One region of the Buttiauxella sp. AC038 genome, then DNA from elsewhere that is predicted to be linked to it. Evidence: predicted binding sites of a transcription regulator. Region 1 holds the regulator's gene; the other holds the start of a gene.

The links. Region 1 encodes Fur, which represses iron uptake genes when iron is present. Its sites were predicted from a motif close to ATAATAATGAGAACNACTATCAA; they were not measured.
Region 2: the regulator Fur is predicted to act here: its motif matches at 2,708-2,730, upstream of fhuE (ferric-rhodotorulic acid/ferric-coprogen receptor FhuE).

The regions. Positions count from the first base shown of each region.
Region 1 is NZ_CEEDCQ010000001.1:3,629,958-3,634,172, forward strand. Features, by position in the region: gene ybfF (esterase) at 1-525, shown strand, start outside; gene ybfE (LexA regulated protein) at 661-942, shown strand; gene fldA (flavodoxin FldA) at 1,094-1,624, shown strand; gene fur (ferric iron uptake transcriptional regulator) at 1,969-2,421, shown strand; gene chiQ (ChiQ/YbfN family lipoprotein) at 2,512-2,844, opposite strand; gene chiP (chitoporin ChiP) at 2,892-4,215, opposite strand, start outside.
Region 2 is NZ_CEEDCQ010000001.1:3,205,185-3,209,399, reverse strand. Features, by position in the region: gene ptsG (PTS glucose transporter subunit IIBC) at 1-178, shown strand, start outside; gene fhuE (ferric-rhodotorulic acid/ferric-coprogen receptor FhuE) at 414-2,603, opposite strand; gene hinT (purine nucleoside phosphoramidase) at 2,970-3,326, shown strand; gene AC0IXI_RS15350 (YcfL family putative periplasmic lipoprotein) at 3,331-3,705, shown strand; gene lpoB (penicillin-binding protein activator LpoB) at 3,761-4,215, shown strand, end outside.

The sequences.
Region 1 (4,215 bases):
ATTATTGGCCATTCAATGGGTGGCAAAGTGGCGATGGCTTTGACGGCGATTGCCCCAGAGCGTATCGACAAATTAGTACTGATTGATATTGCACCGGTGGATTATCAGGTGCGCCGCCACGATGAAATTTTCACTGCAATAAATGCCGTCAGCGCCGCTTGCGTTAAAACACGGCAGCAGGCCGCGACCGTGATGCGCGAGCATCTTGATGAAGAAGGTGTTATTCAGTTCTTGCTAAAATCCTTTGCCGATGGCGAATGGAAATTCAACGTGCCGGTGCTGTGGGAGCAATATGAGAATATTGTCGGCTGGGAAAACATTCCTGCATGGAATGAACCCTCGCTATTTATTCGCGGCGGCGCATCTCCTTATGTCAATGAATCGCATCGTAGCCAGTTGCTTTCACAGTTCCCTCAGGCGCGTGCTCATGTGGTTGCAGGTGCCGGACACTGGGTTCACGCAGAAAAACCTGATGCTGTTTTGCGCGCAATCCATCGTTTTATCGACACAACAGCGGCAAACTGATTAAAAACAAACCGACTGGCCGCAAGATGTGGCTAACGCGTTGGCGCGCAAGCCATGCTGATGTATGATTGCGCGCTAAATTGCGCCAGAGCACCCCGCTCCGTGCCACCTGAATTCCCTGTCAGTAGTCTAATCATGGCAAAAGAACAAACGGACCGTACTACATTAGATCTGTTCGCGGACGAGCGTCGCCCGGGGCGACCAAAAACCAATCCGCTAACGCGTGATGAGCAATTGCGTATCAACAAACGCAACCAACTCAAGCGCGATAAAGTACGCGGCCTGAAGCGAGTGGAGCTAAAGCTCAATAACGATGCGGTAGATGCTCTCAATCAGCTGGCTGAAGCGCGCAATATCAGTCGTAGTGAATTGATTGAAGAGATACTTCTCGAACAACTGAAGCAACATCTCAGTTAGTTTTAGTGCTATGTCCTGGTATGCGATTTTGCAGTCTGTGCACACCGGGGCGATAGCAGTTTCCGCACCACGAAGTGTTCTGCTATGATTGCCCTATCTGTGGCCAAATAGCAGCCACCATACCATTAAGTATCAAGAGGTTATTTTACTCATGGCAATCGTAGGCATTTTTTTCGGCAGCGACACTGGTAACACCGAAAATATCGCGAAAATGATTCAAAAACAGCTCGGTAAAGATGTTGCTGAGGTGCATGACATTGCTAAGAGCAGCAAAGAAGACCTGGAAGGCTTCGACATTCTGCTTCTCGGCATTCCAACCTGGTACTACGGCGAAGCCCAGTGTGATTGGGACGATTTCTTCCCAACTCTGGAAGAAGTTGATTTCAATGGCAAACTGGTAGCGTTGTTTGGTTGCGGTGACCAGGAAGACTACGCAGAATACTTCTGTGACGCATTAGGCACTATCCGCGACATCATTGAGCCGCGCGGTGCAGCTATCGTCGGTCACTGGCCGACTGCGGGTTACCATTTCGAAGCATCTAAAGGTCTTGCAGACGATGACCACTTTGTTGGCCTGGCGATTGACGAAGACCGTCAACCAGAACTGACTGCTGAACGCGTTCAGAAATGGGTTAAACAAGTTTCTGATGAGCTCAACCTGGCTGATATCATCAACGCCTGATTCTAAACCCTGGCTACTTTAAGATGCAGGCTGGCAATAAACCTGCATATTCAAGGGCGATGGGCATCAATGTGGCGAGACTATTGGGTTTCGCCACATTGATAGTTATTTCCGATTAAAATAATTGCTACAAATTTTTAACTTTTCAGCTTGTCCCTGTACAATGAACTCCTGACAAATAGCTATCAAGGCCATCAAATCGCGACTCAACCGCAATTTTTTAACTTGGTTATGCATAATACTTGCGGTTCCCATTTAGAAGGGGCAGTTCTATAATGAGACGCATTCATCTTAACGCTCACCCTGACTCCGAGCGAATCGTTAAGCAACAGGACAATTTCCGCATGACTGACAATAATACCGCATTAAAGAAGGCCGGCCTGAAAGTCACGCTTCCTCGATTAAAAATCCTTGAAGTGCTGCAGGGGCCGGTGAACCACCACGTCAGTGCGGAAGACTTATATAAACGTCTGATTGATATGGGCGAAGAGATTGGTCTCGCCACCGTTTATCGTGTACTAAACCAGTTTGATGATGCAGGCATTGTGACGCGCCATAACTTCGAAGGCGGCAAATCCGTATTCGAACTGACACAGCAGCATCACCATGACCACCTGATTTGCCTGGACTGCGGCAAAGTAATTGAATTCAGCGATGATTCAATCGAAGCCCGTCAGCGTGAAATCGCATCACGTCATGGTATTCGTCTGACTAACCACAGCCTGTACCTTTATGGTCATTGTGCTGAAGGTGATTGCCGTACCGACGAAAACGCACACGAAATCAGCGAAAAGTAATCTGCACCTCCGGCACCCAGAGTTGGGTGTCAGGCAATAAAAAAACCGGTGAGGAAGCTCATCGGTTTTTTTATTGCCTGAATACAGCGATTACTTATTGTTGGCGCGGATCTCTTGCCAGATTTTATCGCATTTTGCTTTCACGGCCTGGTCATTACCGGTACGTGTTGCCTGAATGCAGTTCTGGTAATCCAGGGTACGAACCGTTTCTTTCTTCGCAAACTCCTGGTGTTCCTTATCCTGAGCCAACACATTCAATACGCTTTGGCAGGCCTGAATTTTATCCGGATTGCCTTCTGCGGTGTTAATACAGGCGCTATACGCTTGTTTTAGTTTTGTGTCTTCCGGAGCCGTTTTAGGTTGTTGCTGCGCACACGCACTTAAACCTAACGCCATCACCACAGTCAGAACGATTTTTTTCATGTTTGATATCCTTAAGAAAACCGGGCGTTTTCACGCCCGGATTCGAATCAGAAGATGGTGAACGGTGCGATGACGATGAATTTCACGTCGCGCTCATCCTGGAAGATGTTGCCGTAACCACCGCCCCAGCTTGGGATGTCTGAATGGTTGTCGTACTGAGTGAAGTGCAGTTTGAACAGCGTGCCTTTCGCACGACCATCCTGAACGGTGTACAACGCATCAAGGCTGTACGCAGATTCTTTCAGGCGATTATCAGCATCGTAGTAACCGTCAGTGGTTGGTTTAGAGCTTGGTTTAGCATCCCATGCGTACACATAAGAAGCACCCACTGCCCAACCTGCCAGGTTCCAATTGCTCAGGTCATACATCGCGCCTGCAAATACTGCTTTTTCACCGTTGGCGTTGAAGTCAGAGCGGTTATCCCACCACACATCAAGACGACCGTTTGAAGATGCATAAGTTGGGGTCATACGCTGCAGGAAGTAACCTTGCTGGCCATCGGCCTTAACAATAGTTCCTTCAAGACGCAAATCAACCTGACCCACTCTGTATCCGAGAGTCAATGCCTGCAACCATGCAGTGCCGTCGTACAGATCGTTAACGCTGCCATCTGAAACTTTGTCACGCGTACCGTAGAACTGGTAGCTGGTTGTTAACGGGCTGCCCGCGATATCAAACTTATAGCTTGCTTTGGTGAAATACTGATCAACGTAGCCTTCAGCCTGCCCAAATGCCGCTTCGAGAATGAAATCATTTTTGAAGTCATACTTCGCGCCAAGAGAGTGTAAATATTCAACTTTGGTTTTTTTGTCGTTCTGATAGAACTTGTCCATTTCCAGGTGCCATGGAGCTTTGTACTCGTTGGTCCACATGTAGGAGAAGCTCAGCGCACCAGAATCGCCGTAATCAAAGTTTGCACCGGCTTCAGCGCCCTGGTAAGTACCAGGCATGAAGCTCCAGTGTGGTGCGAGCAAGGTTTGCCCGGTTGGCTGAATGTAACCGCCACGTGCCCAAACCGGGCCGTATTTGAATTTAGCTGCGGCTTTATAGAGGCTAATACCGCTCTTATCACCTGAGTAATCTTCGTCGTAAGCTTTGTTTACAGAGGAGAATGCGATTTCGTTCGGGTGACCGCTGTTACCATTTTCTGCCATTTCGATAGCAGTAAAGGCCGCAATATCCAGACCGAACATGTCAGCGGCGAAACCAGACTGGAAGTCCAGGTTGGCGTTCCAGGTGGAATGCGCAAGGTTAGTTTCATATTTATCAGTCGTAACATCTTTACGGTCACGCTCACGCTGCCAGTAATAAACACCACCGGTCAGAGTCGAGTCATCAACAAAGCCTGCTGCGCTTGCCTGAGGGATGACT
Region 2 (4,215 bases), 420 kb from region 1:
TGCGTGTATTACCCGTCTGCGTGTTAGCGTGGCCGACATTTCTAAAGTCGACCAGGCTGGCCTGAAGAAATTGGGTGCGGCAGGTGTAGTAGTAGCTGGTTCAGGTGTTCAGGCAATCTTCGGTACTAAATCCGATAACCTGAAAACTGAAATGGATGAGTGGATCCGTAACAGCTAAGAAGTCGTTGGGGAGAACTGAGGGAGGCCATTGGCCTCCCTTTTTTATTGCCATCCCATAGCCGTCATATTTCAAGTTGCAGGGGTGTTGGCTGCACTCGCTCACCCCAGTCACTTACTTTAGTAAGCTCCTGGGGATTCGCTCATTTGCCGCCTACCTGCAACTTGAACTATTTAGGCTATGATTTGAAACCAATTTTGCATGGTGAATAATCTTGCGCCATCCGCCATTGAGACTAGAACGCGTAATTAGCGCTTACAGAGTAGTTGCGCGGTGCGCCGTAGACGATGGAACGGCTGTCGATGTTGCTGTCGTAAGTTTTGTCGAACAAGTTATCGATGTTCGCCTGTACCGAGAACGCTTTCGTAACCTGATAACGGGCAAACAAATCAACCAACGCATAACTGCCTTGTTCCGCACGGAAAGTACCACCCGGTACTGGAACATCTGCCCACACATGATCTTGCCAGTTAACACCGCCACCCACAGTTAGCTCGCGCAGTGTTGGGATGCGGTAACTGGTGAACAATTTAACTGAAGTGCGAGGCAGATTAGGGTTAACAGCTTTACCGTCGCTGTCTTCTGCAATATAACGTGTTGCACCAAATGTCATCTGCCAGTCATCAGTCAACGCGCCGTTAATCTCAAACTCCACACCCTTACTCACGGTACCATCAGCTTCACGGTAGGCCGTTTCACCGTTGCTGTCTGGAATTACCATGCCGGTCGATTGCGCGAGGTTATCTTGCTCAATACGGAAGATGGCAAGAGACGTGGTCAGACGGCTATTCATCCAGTCTGATTTCACGCCTGCTTCATAGTTGTTACCTGTGATTGGGGTAAGGTAATTCCCTTGCTCGTCACGCTCGGTTTGCGGCTTAAAGACGGAGGTATAACTTGCATATGTTGACCAGTCATCATTGATATCAAACACCACGCCGGCATAAGGCGACGTGTTATTTTTCTCAAGCTCCTGGGTTAGCGTATGCAGATTGTATTTGGTGTAACGCGCACCCACGATGACGTGCAAAGGGTCGGCTAGAGTAATACGAGTCGCCATATAAGCAGACTTCTGGCGAACCGTATCTTCCTGAGCGAGACTCAATGGCGTCCAGTTGGTTTCCGGGAAGTTGCCGTCATAGTCATTGTAATTGCCTAACTGGGTATCGCTGATGTTTTCCCACGAGCTGTAATAAGTATTGTTCTGTTTGGTGTAGCTGGTTCCAACCATGAGTTCATGCTGCTGGCCGAAGAGTTCATAAGAGCCATTGGCAAAGGTATCGAGAGCATCCACTTTGCGCTTACCGGTGTTATAACCCGTGCCACCTACATATGGGTAGGATGCGCCATATGGGCTAACCATCATGCCGCTGTTTTTATCTACCAGTCCATCCAGGTAAAGTTGCTTACTCTCGAGGTCCATTTCCGTGTGCGTGCCGTTAACCGTGAGCTGCCAGTCATTGCCCAGTTTTTGCTTCAGAGTGAGGAAAGTACGCTGCGATTCTTTGTCGTTGTAAGCCCAGTCAGGGGCCGTGCTGTAGCTGCGGTCCGGGTCAGTTTTGCTGCCATCGGTGTACCAACGTGGAATACCGCCCCAGGTCGGGCTATTCACGTTGGTTTCCTGATAGTCATAACCGACTGAGAAACTGGTGGCCTCGGTCAAATCCGCATCGAGCACACCATAGAAGAATTTTTTCTTCTGGTTGTAGCGGTCAAGCCAGCTGTCGTTATCCTGATAACCTGCAACCATGCGGCCGCGAACATTACCATTGTCGGTCAGTGGCGTAGACATATCAGCAACATAGCGTTGTTTATTCCAGCTCCCATACTCTGCCGAAACGTTGGTCTGGAATTCACGGCTATCGGCATGTTTGCGCACCATATTGACGGCGGCTGAAGGGTTACCGGAACCAGTCATCAGGCCATTAGCACCACGGACAACTTCAATCTGCTGATACATCGCAGTATCGGTCAAGGCATCGCCCAGGTTCCAGCGCGATTCAAACAGCGTTGGGATGCCATCGACCATATAGTTGTCTATTAAAAAACCACGCGAGTAGAAGTTGCTGCGGTCGGAGTCGGCAACACTTTCAGATATACCCGTGGTGTTTTTCAGGACATCGCCCAGTGACTCAAGATTCTGGTCCTGCATGCGCTGCTCGCTGATGATGCTAACGGATTGCGGAATATCACGCGGCACCAGCAACATTTTCGTACCGCTGGTGGTGGTTTTAACACTGTAATCGCTCTCTTCTGCATCGGATGTATTAGATACCGAGTTTTCGACAACCAGCGTTTCTTCTGCATTTTGAGTGGCGGAGAAAGCGGTTGAAGGAACGAGTGCGAAAGCAATACAGGATGCCAGCATAGAAATAGCGCTGGCAGGTGCGCGTTGCCCATCCCTGGTAGAAATGGTTAAAGACATCTTAAACCCTTATGAATTATTGGAGGTTGTGTCTGAGTGCCAAAGGAGTCCGGTCACAGAGTACATTGATTGTTTGCGATTTTATTTGTGACACACGAATGAAAATGCAAATGAGAAATATACTCATTCATTGATAAGCTGTAAACATATGTTACAGCTCAAGTGAAATATGGTTTTAATCACGAGAAGTGCAGGGTTTACGAAAGATCTGAGAAGCAGGTTGCCCAAAGAGTGATAAAGAAATAATGGGTTAAGGTTGAAAGAGCACGAGTAACTCGCTCATACTCTTACGTTATGCCTTTAAGCCTGTGCGCGCAGCGACTTAAACGAGCAAATAGCCAGCAATTAATGAATAAAGGTAACGTCATGGCCGAAGAAACTATTTTCAGTAAAATTATTCGCCGCGAAATTCCGGCAGATATCGTTTATCAAGATGAGTTAGTTACTGCATTCCGTGACATATCGCCGCAGGCACCTACCCACATCCTTATTATCCCTAATATCCTGATCCCAACAGTTAACGATGTCACCGCTGAGCATGAACTGGCGTTGGGGCGCATGTTGACCGTTGCTGCAAAAATTGCTGAGCAAGAAGGGATTGCTGAGGATGGCTATCGTCTGATCATGAATTGCAATCGTCATGGCGGGCAGGAAGTCTATCATATCCACATGCATCTGTTGGGCGGTCGCGTGCTGGGTCCGATGCTGACGCATAAAGGATAAGTTGATGAAAAATAACCCGCTGTTAATGCTATTGGCCGTCATTGTCATGGCAGGGTGTAGCTCCAAACCTGCTATCCCTGTTAATGATGGGCAAACGCTGGTCATGGAGGCATCTGTGTTGGCGGCGGGAGTCAGTGCTGAAAAGCCTGAAATTTCAACTGACAAGGGCGCCACTGTTTCTCGCAGCCAGCTATATAATGAACAGTCTAACCCAGTCATCATCAACTATCGTTTCTATTGGTATGACGAAAAGGGTCTTGAGATTCATCCTCTCGAGCAGCAACGCGCGATTACGTTACCAGCGAAATCAAGCGTTTCGGTGTCATCCATAGCCAGTTATCCAGACGCACGTAAAGTACGTCTTTCTCTCTCTTTGTAAGGGGTGAATTTTGATTAAGGGAATCTATCGTTATCTGGTTATTCTCGCTGCGGCGATGATTTTATCCGGGTGTATTAACCGTGGTGAAGCGCCTGCACCTGTGGAAGAAGTAAAACCTGTTCCGCAGCAACCAGTAGAGCCGCAACCAACTGTTCCAACAGTGCCAACTGTACCCACTCAGCCAGGCCCGATTGAACAGCCACAACCAACCATTCCTGCGACACCAAAAGTGCGCAGTTACGATTGGGGTAGCACCATGCAGCCAATGGTTGGCAAAATGCTTCAGGCCGAAGGTGTAACAGCCGGTGGCGTATTGCTGGTGGACAGCGTAAATAACCACACTAATGGTTCACTGCAAACCAGCAAAGCGACAGAAGCACTACGTGGTGCGCTGGAGAACAATGCCAAATTTACCCTTGTTTCAGCACAGCAGCTTTCGCTGGCGAAACAGCAATTAGGGTTATCACCGCAAGACAGTCTTGGATCGCGCAGTAAAGCGATTGGCATTGC